3 regions of the Kutzneria viridogrisea DSM 43870 genome follow, and region 1 is predicted to be linked to each of the others. Evidence: riboswitches for the same ligand, from Rfam matches in the RefSeq annotation. Region 1 holds a riboswitch; each other region holds the start of a gene.

Region 1 (4,204 bases):
GCTCGACCTTGCTGTCGTGTAGAAAACGATGGAAGTAATGGAGAACCTGGCGTCCATAAATATTCTGGAAGATCCTCCAAGATGACTTCAGTGGTTGAGGATCCCTGCCCAGTCGCTGTCGTCTGAGCGGCCTGGACGAGCTTAGTGGCCAGCAGCTCGATTCGCACGACATCGCTGGGCGCCTGCTGGGCCTCGTCCAACACGGAGACCAGGACGTCCTTCTCCCGGACGTGCTGTTCCAACTCCGTGTGCTGGTCACGTGCGCCGATCGCCACTTGCCCCGCGAGCGCGTCAGCGATGGTCACCATCAATGGGTCTGCAATGGTTGATCTTCTATACATTTCTGCCAACTACAGCATTTTTAGGTGGCCGCCCAGAGCTCAACGTGTGAGCAGTCGCCCGATCGGCCTGGTGCAGTGCGCCGGTTCGGTCGGGCACACCCAGCTGGCAACGTCCCCGGTGCGACTCGGCCACAGTGGGTGGGTGTGGCCTGGGCACCTCGGCCAGGCCCCGAACCGGTTCTCGATCGCCATGTCCTGGAGCTGGTCGGCGACCGCCACGCACACGTCCTCGGCGTCCTCGGTGGCAAGCACCGCGTGGCCGATCGTCATGCCACCCTCGAAGCTCGCGGTGAGCGTGAAGCTGCTGTGTTTGGGCTCCAAGTCTCCGATGACCACGTGCACCGCCTCCGGCGCGTAGTCGCGCAGCACCCGGTGCACGGCGCTGACCACGAGGTCGACGTGCTGGGTGGTGGACCTGACCTGGACTGACACGCCCCGATGGTCGCGCGGACAGGTGAGGTGGGTCAGCTGGATTTCGGGCGGACGAGCGCCCCGAGGTCCAGGCTGATCGGGAACGGTACTGGACGCTCAAGCGTGTCCCGGAAGATGCCAGCTGCGACATAAGTCCTGGTGGGCGCGTCGAGCTCGTAGGTGTGCACGGTGGTGCTGATGTCTTCTTCGTCGACAAGCCAGTAGTGCGGGATGCCCGCCTCTGCGTACTTGCGCAGCTTGACCGTGCGGTCACGGTGAGTGGACTCGGGCGACACGACTTCAACCACGAGCAGCACGTCTGCTGGTGAGAACCAGGTGCGGTCCGGGTCGAAGGCGGCCGAGGTGACGATCACGTCCGGTTCGGGCCGGTTGTGCTTGTCGAGGCGGAGCGTCATCTCGCGTTCCACCCCGATTCCGCTCGGCGCCTGAGCGGTCAGTGCGGTGACCAGGCGGCCGTGCCAGGTTCGCTGCGGCACCAGCCTGAAGACGAGCGCCCCATCGATGAGTTCCGTGTGCCGGGGCGCTTCGTCCAGTTCATCGAGGTCGTCCGCGTGCCAGCCCTCGGCACGTGGAGGGCTCATCCAGTTCGGCCGAACAGTCATGACGCCGACCGTGGTGTCGGCGCCATGACCGGCGTAGTTCAGCGCTCCGCGTCGCGGTGGCGGGCGGCGTAGAAGATCACGCCGCAGGCCAGGCCGAGCATGGCCAGGCCGACCACGCCCGCGAACACCACGTCCCAGTCGCCCTGTTGCGTCACGGCAGCGGCCTTGCCCGGCGCGGCCTGAGCCTGCGCCGCGAACAGAACGGTCAACACCAGCGCCACCGCACCGGCGGCGGCTCCCCGAACAGTCTTGATCATCTTCAACATCCCCTAGTCGCGCTCTCCCCACTTCTTGAGACGCACGAGGGGGTACCCATGTTGCGGCAGTAGTGCACCTCACATCTGAGAGTCTCCTGTGGACTTCGCCCAGCCCGGCACGAATCCGGCACCGCCACGCGTTGGAACGGGTGTAGAGCTGGAAGGAGCTACCACGATGACCACCGCATTCGCAGCCAACCCCACGACTTCCGGCCTGCCGACGTTGCCCTCTGGCTGGCCGATCGCCTCCTACGACACCTACGAGCAGGCGCAGCGCGCCGTGGACCACTTGGCGGACAACGACTTCCCGGTGCAGGACGTGACGATCGTCGGCGTGGAGCCGATGGTGGTCGAGCGTGTCGCGGCCCGGCTGACCTGGGGCCGCGTGCTCGGTGCGGCGGCCGCCTCGGGTGCCTGGTTCGGTCTGTTCGTCGGCCTGCTGCTGACGATGTTCACCCCGGGCGCTGGCCTGCTGCCGATCCTGATCGGACTGGTCGCCGGTGTGGGCTCCAGCATGATCTTCGCGGCGATCAGCTACGCCGCCACCCGGGGCAAGCGCGACTTCGTCTCGCACAGCCAGTTGGTGGCACGCCGCTATGACGTGCTGTGCCTGCCCCGCAACGCCGAGCAGGGCAGGCAGCTGCTCTACTCGCTGGTCTGAGCGAACACCTCCAGCACGCCGTCGATCTCCTCGGCCAGGGACACGTCCAGTGCGGTGATGCCACCCGCCGAGTGGGTGCTGCACCGGAACACCACGGTCCGCCAGCTGATCTGCATGTCGGGGTGGTGGTTGTTGTTCTCGGCGATCTCGGCGATGCGGTTCACCACCGCGATCGCCTGCGGGAAGCTGGCCAGTTCGGCGCTGCGCGTGAGCGCGGCGCCGTTCTGCTGCCAGCTCTCCAGCTTCGTCAGCGCCTGGGCCACCTGATCGTCACTGAGCAATTCGGCCATGACCCCATGGTGGTCCTCCGCACCGCCCGCCGCCGCGTAGGCTGCCCATCAGCCACGGGAGTCCGGTACCGCCGGGCTGAGAGGAGAGCGCGCGAGCTCTCGACCGTATGCACCTGATCCGGGTCATGCCGGTGTAGGGAGGCCACGGGTGATGTGTTCGCGCGCGAGCAGGTCACCTGGAGGAGACTTGGCCAAGCAGGCAAGACTGGGCGCCGCGCTGCTCGTCGCGGCACTGGCCGCCGGGTGCTCACTGTCCGGCGGGCAGTCGCAGAACCAGTCACACGCGGTCACCCTGGTCACGCACGACTCGTGGCAGGTGGACAAGGCCACGTTCGAGGAGTTCCAGAAGACCTCCGGCATCAAGGTCACGGTCAGCCCGAACGGGGATGCCGGGGCGCTGACCACGAAGCTGGTGCTGACCAAGTCCAACCCGATCGGGGATCTCGCCTACGGGGTGGACAGCACCTTCGCCTCGCGGGCGCTGGGCGAGGGCGTGTTCGCGGAGTACCGGAGCCCCGAGGCGGAGCAGGGCCCGCAGCGCTACAAGCTGGACGACACGGGTCGGCTGACCGCCGTGGACGTGGGTGACGTGTGCCTCAACGTGGACACCGGCTGGTTCACCCAGAAGGGCCTGCCCGCGCCGGCCAGCTACGCCGACCTGATCGACCCGCGGTACAAGGACCTGCTGGTGGTCGAGGACCCCGCGACCTCCTCGCCGGGGCTGGCGTTCCTGCTCGGCACGATCGCCGCGAACGGCCAGAACGGCTGGCAGGACTACTGGACCAGGCTCAAGGCCAACGGCGTGAAGGTGGACGCGGGCTGGACCGAGGCGTACAGCCAGGACTTCTCCGGGTCCAGCGGCAAGGGGCACCGGCCGATCGTGGTGAGCTACGCGTCCTCGCCGCCGTCCGAGCAGGGGCGGACCAAGGCCCTGCTGGACACCTGCTACCGCCAGGTGGAGTACGCGGGGGTGCTCGCCGGGGCCAAGAACCCCGAGGACGCCAGGAAGGTGCTCGACTTCCTGCTGTCGCAGAAGTTCCAGTCGCAGGTCGCCGAGCAGATGTACGTCTACCCGGCCCGCGCCGGTGTCGCCCTGCCGGACAGCTGGAAGACCGCCGCCCCGCTGCCGGACAAGCCCGCTCAGCTGCCCGCCGACCAGGTGCAGGCCAACCGCGAGCAGTGGGTGCAGCAGTGGCGCAAGCTGGTGCAGGGGTGATCAACTCCCCCTACTGGTGTGCGTCCCCCGCCACTCCCAGGGGGGCGTCCCCAGCACCAGTCTACCGCCCCACCCCGACACCTGATCTTGCTGAAGATCCACATGTGGACAACTCGGCGGCTGTGGACAACCCGTGTCGGCCCGCGCGCTAGGGCTGCTGGGGCTGGCCCTGCTGCCGCTGGTCTTCCTCGGCCTGTTCTTCGCCTGGCCGGTGGCCTCCATCCTGGGCCTCGGCCTGCGGGACGGCGGGGTGCTGGACGTGCTGACCAGCGCCGACACCTGGCGGCTCGTCGGGTTCACGGTGGGGCAGGCGGCAGCGGCGACGGCCGTCGCGGTGCTGGCTGGCATGCCGCTGGCCTACGTGCTGGCGCGCTGCGCACTGCCGGGCATGGGCCTGCTGCGGGT
Region 2 (4,204 bases), 420 kb from region 1:
TGGCCTCGCAGCTCGCCTACGAGGTGCTGCGCGTGGTCGGCGTGCTGGTGCTGTTCTGGTTGGGCGTGCGCGCCCTGCTGGCCAAACCCACCGAGCCTCCGACGAAACCGTTGCGGCACAACGGGTTCCTCAGCGGAGCGCTGGTCAACACGCTGAACCCGAAGATCGGCGTGTTCGCGATCTCGTTCCTGCCGCAGTTCTCCGGGCCGGGCCAGCTGCCGCTCGTGGCCTGCGCGGTGGTGTGGGTCCTGGTGGACACGGTCTGGTACCTGGCGGTGATCGCGCTGATCGGCCAGCTCGGCCGGTGGCTGCGCCAGGCGCGGGTGCGCCAGCGCCTGGAGCAGCTCACCGGCTTCGTGCTGATCGGACTCGGCGTCCGATTGGCGTTGCAGTCCCGTTAGCTGACCGGCTGCACGGACAGCACGGTGCTGGTCCACGGGCAGAACCGGTCACCGGTGATGGTGTGCGTGTCCACGTCCACGACCCGGCCGTCGCACACCTCGGTGGTGACGTCGGCCCAGGCGAAGTCGGCCGGGTCGATGGACCACTTGTGCCCGGTGTTCACGTCGGTCTGGCCGTAGACGATCTTGCCGTTCGGGATGCGCGGGACGTCGGTGCGGTGCGCCAGCAGGGCGCGGGCGTTGTCGATGTCGGCCTGGCGGACCAGCTTGACCTTGTAGGTGGCGCCGTCGGAGTCGGCGATGGTCACCACCTGCGGGGTGGTGGTAGCGGCGGCGGCCGGGGCGGCCGCGAGCACGGCGGCGGTCGCGGCGGTCAGCACAGCTGCGGTGAAGCGCATGGTGTTCTTCCTCGTTCCCCAGTGGTTACGAACACCAAATACGGTACTTTCGTCCCAGAAAATATCAAGGTAAGAACGGGCAGAAGCCGGACGTTTATAGGGTGATGGGCGGGTTTAGCGCCAGGTTGTTCGGCGATCAGGAGATGCGGCGCCAGGGAACACCGGGCAGGCCCGCCATCTCCTCCAGCGAGCGGCAGCGCACGAGCTCCTCGTCGCGCTCGGCGAGCACGAAGGCCCGGATCCGCTGCGCCTGGCCGCTGGTCGGCAGCTCGCCGACCAGCAGGAACGGCAGGGACAGCCGCCAGCCCCGCAGCACGGTGTCGCGCTGGCGGTGCGGGGCGCGCAGCACCGCACGGGCCACCCGCAGCGCGTGCTCGTTGCCGGTCATCCGTGTCGGGAAGCCCATGTGGTCCCACGCCCAGCGGCCCTCGTCGGCGACCTTGCAGCGCAGGCAGGACAGCGGCCCGGCGCCCAGTTCCGCGCCGCACGCGGAGCAGCGCAACAGGGTCATCGCCCAGTCGGTGCAGGTCCACGGGTGCCTGCCGACCTCGTCGGCCAGCAGCAGCTCGGCCAACTCCCGCTCCTCGGTGCCGCCGGGGGCCACCGACTTGGCCGCCAGCAGGGCCCGCCAGTCCGCCGCCCAGAACTGGTCGACCAGCTCAGCGCACACCGGACAGCTCGGGTAACCGCGTCCGGCGAGCTCGCCGCACGCGGGGCAGGGCTTCGCGCTGGCTGGGCGCACGGCCCGCCGCGCGCCCGGTGGAAACGGTTGATCGGCGGGCACGCCCCAGAAGGTACGCCGTGATCGTCTCGGGCACGCACGCTGGCATCAACGGGCAGCAGTCGCTAGCCTCGGGACCCGACAACTTCACATCACCGCGGGAGCTCGCGCCACAGCGGGCTGAGAGGGCGGCTGGAGTCGATCACGACCCGGTGCCGCCGACCGCCTGAACCTGTACTGGGTAATGCCAGCGTAGGGAGGATCTCGATGACATCGCAGAAGACTGCCCTGGACAGCCACGTCCGGCCCACTGTGACCACCGGCCCGATCTCCGGCTCGCACAAGGTCTACCTCGAAGGACCGGACGGCCTGCGCGTGCCGCAGCGCCGGGTGGAGCTGAGCAACGGCGAGCACCTGGACCTCTACGACACCTCCGGGCCCTACACCGACGAGTCGGCGACCATCGACGTCCACAGTGGACTCGAACCGCTGCGGGCGGGCTGGGTTGCCGAGCGCGAGCCGGTCAACGGGGCGGTGACCCAGCTGGCCTACGCCAAGGCGGGGATCATCACCAAGGAGATGGCGTTCTGCGCGCTGCGCGAGGGCGTGGACGCGGAGCTCGTGCGCCGCGAGGTGGAGATCGGGCGCGCGGTGATCCCGGTCAACCGCTGCCACCCGGAGTCCGAGCCGGCGATCATCGGCAAGAAGTTCCTTGTCAAGATCAACGCCAACATGGGCAACTCGGCGGTGACCTCCTCCATCGAGGAGGAGGTGGACAAGATGGTGTGGGCCGCCCGCTGGGGTGCCGACACGATCATGGACCTGTCCACCGGCAAGCGGATCCACGAGACCCGCGAGTGGATCATGCGCAACTCCCCGGTCCCGGTCGGCACGGTGCCGATCTACCAGGCACTGGAGAAGGTCAACGGGGACCCGACGAAGCTGTCCTGGGAGGTCTACCGGGACACCATCGTGGAGCAGTGCGAGCAGGGCGTGGACTACATGACCGTGCACGCGGGCGTGCTGCTGCGCTACGTGCCGCTGACCGCCAAGCGGGTCACCGGCATCGTGTCCCGGGGCGGCTCGATCATGGCCGCGTGGTGCCTGGCCCACCACCAGGAGAACTTCCTCTACACCAACTACGACGAGCTGTGCGAGATCCTACGCCGCTACGACGTGACCTTCTCGCTGGGTGACGGGCTGCGGCCGGGCTCCATCGCCGACGCCAACGACGAAGCGCAGTTCGCCGAGCTGCGCACGCTGGGCGAGCTGACGCACCGGGCCCGCGCCCTGGACGTGCAGGTGATGATCGAGGGTCCCGGCCACGTGCCGATGCACAAGATCGTGGAGAACGTGCGGCTGGAGGAGGAGCTCTGCGGGGAGGCGCCCTTCTACACGCTGGGCCCGCTGGCCACCGACATCGCCCCGGCCTACGACCACATCACCTCGGCCATCGGGGCGGCGCAGATCGCCTGGGCGGGCACCGCGATGCTCTGCTACGTCACGCCCAAGGAACACCTTGGCCTGCCCAACCGGGACGACGTGAAGACCGGCGTGATCACGTACAAGATCGCGGCGCACTCGGCGGACCTGGCCAAGGGCCACCCCAAGGCGCAGGAGCGGGACGACGCGCTGTCCCAGGCCAGGTTCGAGTTCCGCTGGAACGACCAGTTCAACCTGTCGCTGGACCCGGACACCGCGCGGTCCTTCCACGACGAGACCCTGCCCGCCGAACCGGCCAAGACCGCGCACTTCTGTTCCATGTGCGGGCCCAAGTTCTGTTCCATGAAGATCACTCAGGACGTGCGCAAGTACGCTGAGGAGCACAACCTGACGTCAGTGGAAGCGATCGAGGCTGGGATGGCGGAGATGTCCGAGGAGTTCGCGGCGCAAGGCAGGCAGGTCTACCTCCCGGTTGTCGAGGCATGAGCTCGACACCGCCGCGCGCGCTGACCATCGCCGGGACCGACTCCGGCGGTGGCGCGGGCATGCACGCCGACTGCAGGACCTTCTTCAGCTGCGGGGTGCACGCCACCACGGCGGTGACCGCGGTGACCGTGCAGAACTCCTTGGGGGTGACCGGTTTCACCGAGATCCCGCCCGAGGTGGTCGCCGCGCAGATCAGGGCCGTGGTCACCGACATCGGGGTGGGCGCGGCCAAGACCGGCATGCTCGCCTCGGCCGGGATCATCTCGGCCATCGCCGGGGCCTGCGACGAGGTCGGCATCGGACGCGGGCGGGAGATCCCGTTCGTGGTGGACCCGGTGTCGGCCTCGATGCACGGTGACCAGCTGCTGCACGACGACGCACTGGACGGCCTGCGCGGGGAACTGTTCCCGCGGGCCAGCCTCGTCACGCCGAACCTGGACGAGGTGCGGCTGCTCACCGGGATCGAGGTGACCTCGCGGGCGGGCATGCTCGACGCCGCCAAGGCCATGTACGAGCTGGGGCCGCAGTGGGTGCTGATCAAGGGCGGGCACCTGGCCAGCGACCCGGACTGCATGGACCTGCTCTACGACGGGGCCGACGTGGTCGAACTGCCCGGTCCCCGCTTCGACACCCGGCACACCCACGGCGGCGGGGACACGCTCGCCTCCGCCATCACCTCGGCCCTGGCCAAGGGCGCGGACATGCCCGAGGCCGTGGCCTTCGGCAAGCGCTTCGTGGTGCGCGCCGTGGAGGCG
Region 3 (4,204 bases), 420 kb from region 1:
TGCTCGGTGGGCTTCAGCGCCACCGACAGTTCCGGCGGCAAGCACTTCGTCACCGCTGGTCACTGCACCAAGAGCGGCGGCAGCGCCTCCGGCTACAACCGGGCCGCGCTGGGCACCATCAACGGCAGCCACTTCGGCACCGGTGGGGACTACGGCAAGGTGGACGTCACCAGCAGCCAGTGGACCCTGCAGGGCCTGGTGACCAACGGCAGCTCCACCGTGGCCGTGAAGGGCTCCACCGAAGCGGCCGTCGGCGCGGCCGTGTGCCGCTCCGGCTCCACCACCGGCTGGCACTGCGGCACGATCCAGGCCAAGAACCAGACCGTGCGCTACGCCGAGGGCACCGTCACCGGCCTGACCAAGACCAACGTGTGCGCCGAGCCCGGCGACTCCGGCGGGGCCTGGATCAGCGGCAGCCAGGCCCAGGGCGTCACCTCCGGCGGATCCGGCAACTGCAGCTCCGGCGGCACGACCTACTTCAGCCCGGTCGGACCCGCACTGAGCACCTGGGGTCTGCGCCTGACCACGAGCTGATCCGCAGCGGGCCACCCCTGCAGGCCCGCCCCCAGTGCCCCCGAGGCCGGCGACCCCTTCCCGCCCCGCCTCGGGGGCACACCTACGCCCACCCCCGGCGAGTCCCGCTCTGCCGCGCGCGAGTCCCGCTCTGGGGCTGGCGAGTCCCGCGCGGCGGGTGGCCGCTGGGCGGGACTCGGCCGCGGCTCAGCGGGACTCGCGCGCCGGTGAGCGGGACTCGCCGGGGTGGGGCAGGCGGGCGGCCAGCGTGGCGGCGGCGGAGCGCGGGTCCTCGGCCTCGGTGATGGCCCGCACCACGACGATGCGCGTGGCGCCCGCGGCCAGCACGGCGTCCAGCCGGTCCGCGTCGATCCCGCCGATGGCGAACCACGGGCGCCGCGAGTCCACCTGGCGGACCAGGTCCAGACCCGGCGCGGGACGGCCCGGCTTGGTCGGGGTCGGCCAGCACGGGCCCGTGCAGAAGTAGTCCACCCCCGGCTCCTCGGCCGCGGCCCGCGCCTGCGCCAGGTCGTGGGTCGAGCGGCCGATGGCCACGTCCTCGCCGAGCACCCGGCGGGCCACGGCCACCGGGATGTCGTCCTGGCCCAGGTGCAGCACGTCCGCGCCCGCGGCCAGCGCGATGTCGGCGCGGTCGTTCACGGCCAGCAGCGCCCCGTGCCGCGCGCACGCCTCGGCCAGCACCTCCAGCGCCGCCAACTCCTGGCGGGCCTCCAACGGGCCCGCACCGCCCTTGTCGCGCAACTGCACGATGTCCACGCCCCCGGCCAGCGCGGCGTCCACGAACTCGGCGAGGTCGCCCCGCTCGCGACGTGCGTCGGTGCACAGGTACAGCCGCGCGTCGGCGAGCCGCTTCCTGATCTGGTCTGCGTCAAATCCCGGCACGGGAGCCGACTGTATAGGTGCTACGGTGGAACCCGGTCCGCACGGGAGCCTGGAGGAACCGGGCTGAGAGGGGGCTTGCCAGCCCCGACCGTCGAACCTGATCCGGGTCATGCCGGCGCAGGGAGCGTGATGGTTGTGTCCATGAGGGTTGCCGTCGTGGGTGGCGGCGTCATCGGTCTGTCCGTGGCCTGGGCCGCGGTGCGCGCGGGCCACCGGGTGGTGCTGATCGACGCGGCACCGGCCAGCGGTGCGTCCTGGGTCGCGGGCGGCATGCTCGCCCCGGTCACCGAGGCCTGGCCCGGCGAGGAGCACGTGCTGGCACTGGGCAGCGCCTCGCTCGCCCGCTGGCCCGGGTTCGCCGACCGGCTCGCGGCCGACGCGGGCCGGGATCCGGGGCTGCGCACCGAGGGCACGCTCGTCGTGGCGGTGGACAGCGCCGACCGGGCCGAACTGGCCCAGCTCGCCGACTACCTGGCCAGCCTGGGCCGCCAGACGCACCGGCTCGGGTCACGGGAACTGCGCGGGCTGGAGCCCAGCATCGGCACATCAGTCCGAAGTGGACTGTCGGTGCCGGGCGATTTGGCCGTGGACAACCGGATGCTGCTCGCGGCACTGCGGGCCGCCGCCGTGTCCGGTGGGGCAGAACCGATCGCCGTCGCGGCCACCTCGGTGCGGGCCGGTGCGGTCGAACTGGCCAACGGGTCCACCGTCGGCTGCGACGTGGCCGTGCTGGCGGCCGGGGCGTGGAGCGGCGGCCTGCACCCCGCGCTGGCCGCCTCGGTGCGACCGGTCAAGGGCGAGGTCATCCGGATGCGGGCGCGAGCGGGGGCGCTGCCGCCGCCGAGCCGCACGGTCCGCGCCCTGGCCCAGGGCAGGCAGGTGTACCTGGTGCCGCGCAACGACAACGGACTGGTGCTGGGCGCGACCCAGTACGAGGCGGGCTTCGACACCGAGGTGACCGTCGGCGGGGTGCGGGACCTGCTGCACGACGCGGAACTGGTCGTGCCGGGCATCGCCGAGTACGCGGTGCTGGAGTGCGCGGCGGGCCTGCGCCCCGGCAGCCCGGACAACCTGCCGCTGCTGGGCTGGCTGGAACCCGGGGTGCTGGCCGCGACCGGCCACCACCGCAACGGGATCCTGCTCGCGCCGATCACCGCAGAGTCCGTGCTGGACCTGCTCGCGGGCCGGGACGTACCCGCCGAGGTGCGCGCGGCCGACCCGCTGCGCGCGACTGCCTACTGTGGAGGAAGTTGATGCTGGTCCTGGTGAACGGGGTGGAACGCGACCTGCCGGAGACCGCCACCGTCGGCCTCGTGCTCGACGAGCTGGGCGCGCCGCGCACCGGGGTCGCCGTGGCGCTGGACGGCGAGGTGGTGCCGCGCGCCAGGTGGGAGCGGACCCCGCTGGCCGCCGGGTGCGCGGTCGAGGTGCTCACCGCGGTGCAGGGAGGCTAGGCGTGGACGACCCCTTGGTGATCGCGGGCCGGGAGTTCGGCTCGCGGCTGGTGATGGGCACGGGCGGTGCGGCCAACCTGGCCGTGCTGGAGCGGGCACTGGTGGCCTCGGGCACCGAGCTGACCACGGTGGCCATGCGCCGGATGGACGCCGCGGGCGGCACCGGGGTGCTGGACCTGTTGCGCAGGCTCGGCATCGAGCCGCTGCCCAACACCGCTGGCTGCCGCACCGCGGCCGAGGCGGTGCTGACCGCGCGGCTGGCCCGCGAGGCCCTGGCCACCGACTGGGTCAAGCTGGAGGTCGTCGCCGACGAGCAGACCCTGCTGCCCGACCCGGTCGAACTGCTCGACGCCGCCGAGCAGCTGGTCGAGGACGGCTTCACCGTGCTGCCCTACACCAACGACGACCCGGTGCTGGCCCTGCGGCTGGAGCAGGTCGGCTGTGCCGCGGTCATGCCGCTGGGCAGCCCCATCGGCACCGGCCTGGGCATCCGCAACCCGCACAACATCGAGCTGATCGTGTCCAGGGCCTCGGTGCCGGTGGTGCTGGACGCGGGCATCGGCACGGCCTCCGACGCCGCGCTGGCCATGGAGCTGGGCTGTTCCGCCGTGCTGCTGGCCACCGCCGTGACCCGGGCGCAGGACCCGGAGCGCATGGCCGCCGCGATGCGCGCCGGGGTGGACGCCGGGCGGCTGGCCCGCCTGGCCGGGCGCATCCCGCGCCGCTTCTGGGCGCAGGCGTCCAGCCCGGATGTCCCGTGAGGTTGCCCTCTCTGGCCTAGTCGGGCCACTGTTCGGGTTGAGCAGTGTGCTCAGCACCGCGCGCACACGTCATCATGGTGGGAAGTCCCGCTACCCGAGGAGTGTGCGAAGTGCCGGTGCCGACGACCGCCGCCGAGGTCGACGAGACCACGCGGCTGTACCTGGCCGTGGGGCGGTTGTCCCGCATCCTGCGCCGCAGCGGCTCCCCGGGGCTGGGCCAGGGCTCCATCTCGGCGCTGGCCACCCTGGTCTACAACGGGCCGATGCGCCTGGGTGACCTGGCCAACCGGGAGGGCGTGGCCCCGCCCACCCTGTCCCGGATCGTCGCCGCGCTGGTGGAGTCCGGCTACGTGCTGCGCGAGGCCGACCCGCAGGACGGCAGGGCCTCCCTGGTCAAGGCCACCCCGGAGGGTGAGCGGGTCATCTCCGGGGTGCGCTCGACCAGGATGCACGAGTTGCAGAACAGGCTCGCCCGGCTCACCGAGGAGCAGCGCGCCGCGCTGGCCGCCGCCGTGCCCGCGCTGGAGGAACTGGTCGCCGAGGACATCTAGGCCGAATGGCTGAAGTGCCGCA

What was found. Region 1 has a riboswitch for thiamine pyrophosphate ahead of KALB_RS04520 (thiamine ABC transporter substrate-binding protein). Riboswitches for the same ligand answer to the same signal wherever they lie in the genome.
Region 2: linked by a shared signal. The riboswitch ahead of thiC (phosphomethylpyrimidine synthase ThiC) and the one ahead of KALB_RS04520 (thiamine ABC transporter substrate-binding protein) in region 1 are both predicted to bind thiamine pyrophosphate.
Region 3: linked by a shared signal. The riboswitch ahead of thiO (glycine oxidase ThiO) and the one ahead of KALB_RS04520 (thiamine ABC transporter substrate-binding protein) in region 1 are both predicted to bind thiamine pyrophosphate.

Annotation. Positions count from the first base shown of each region.
Region 1 is NZ_CP007155.1:939,438-943,641, forward strand. It holds gene KALB_RS43630 (hypothetical protein) at 381-773, opposite strand; gene KALB_RS04500 (Uma2 family endonuclease) at 806-1,375, opposite strand; gene KALB_RS04505 (hypothetical protein) at 1,414-1,632, opposite strand; gene KALB_RS04510 (YflT domain-containing protein) at 1,808-2,293, shown strand; gene KALB_RS04515 (4a-hydroxytetrahydrobiopterin dehydratase) at 2,278-2,583, opposite strand; TPP riboswitch at 2,628-2,740, shown strand; gene KALB_RS04520 (thiamine ABC transporter substrate-binding protein) at 2,735-3,799, shown strand; gene KALB_RS04525 (ABC transporter permease) at 3,933-4,204, shown strand, end outside.
Region 2 is NZ_CP007155.1:524,420-528,623, reverse strand. It holds gene KALB_RS02570 (LysE family translocator) at 1-401, shown strand, start outside; gene KALB_RS46265 (BP74-related protein) at 398-799, opposite strand; gene KALB_RS02560 (hypothetical protein) at 936-1,583, opposite strand; TPP riboswitch at 1,668-1,796, shown strand; gene thiC (phosphomethylpyrimidine synthase ThiC) at 1,788-3,449, shown strand; gene thiD (bifunctional hydroxymethylpyrimidine kinase/phosphomethylpyrimidine kinase) at 3,446-4,204, shown strand, end outside.
Region 3 is NZ_CP007155.1:517,806-522,009, forward strand. It holds gene KALB_RS02510 (S1 family peptidase) at 1-534, shown strand, start outside; gene thiE (thiamine phosphate synthase) at 721-1,416, opposite strand; TPP riboswitch at 1,448-1,557, shown strand; gene thiO (glycine oxidase ThiO) at 1,558-2,670, shown strand; gene thiS (sulfur carrier protein ThiS) at 2,670-2,870, shown strand; gene thiG (thiazole synthase) at 2,873-3,631, shown strand; gene KALB_RS02535 (MarR family winged helix-turn-helix transcriptional regulator) at 3,748-4,182, shown strand; gene KALB_RS02540 (carboxylesterase/lipase family protein) at 4,179-4,204, opposite strand, start outside.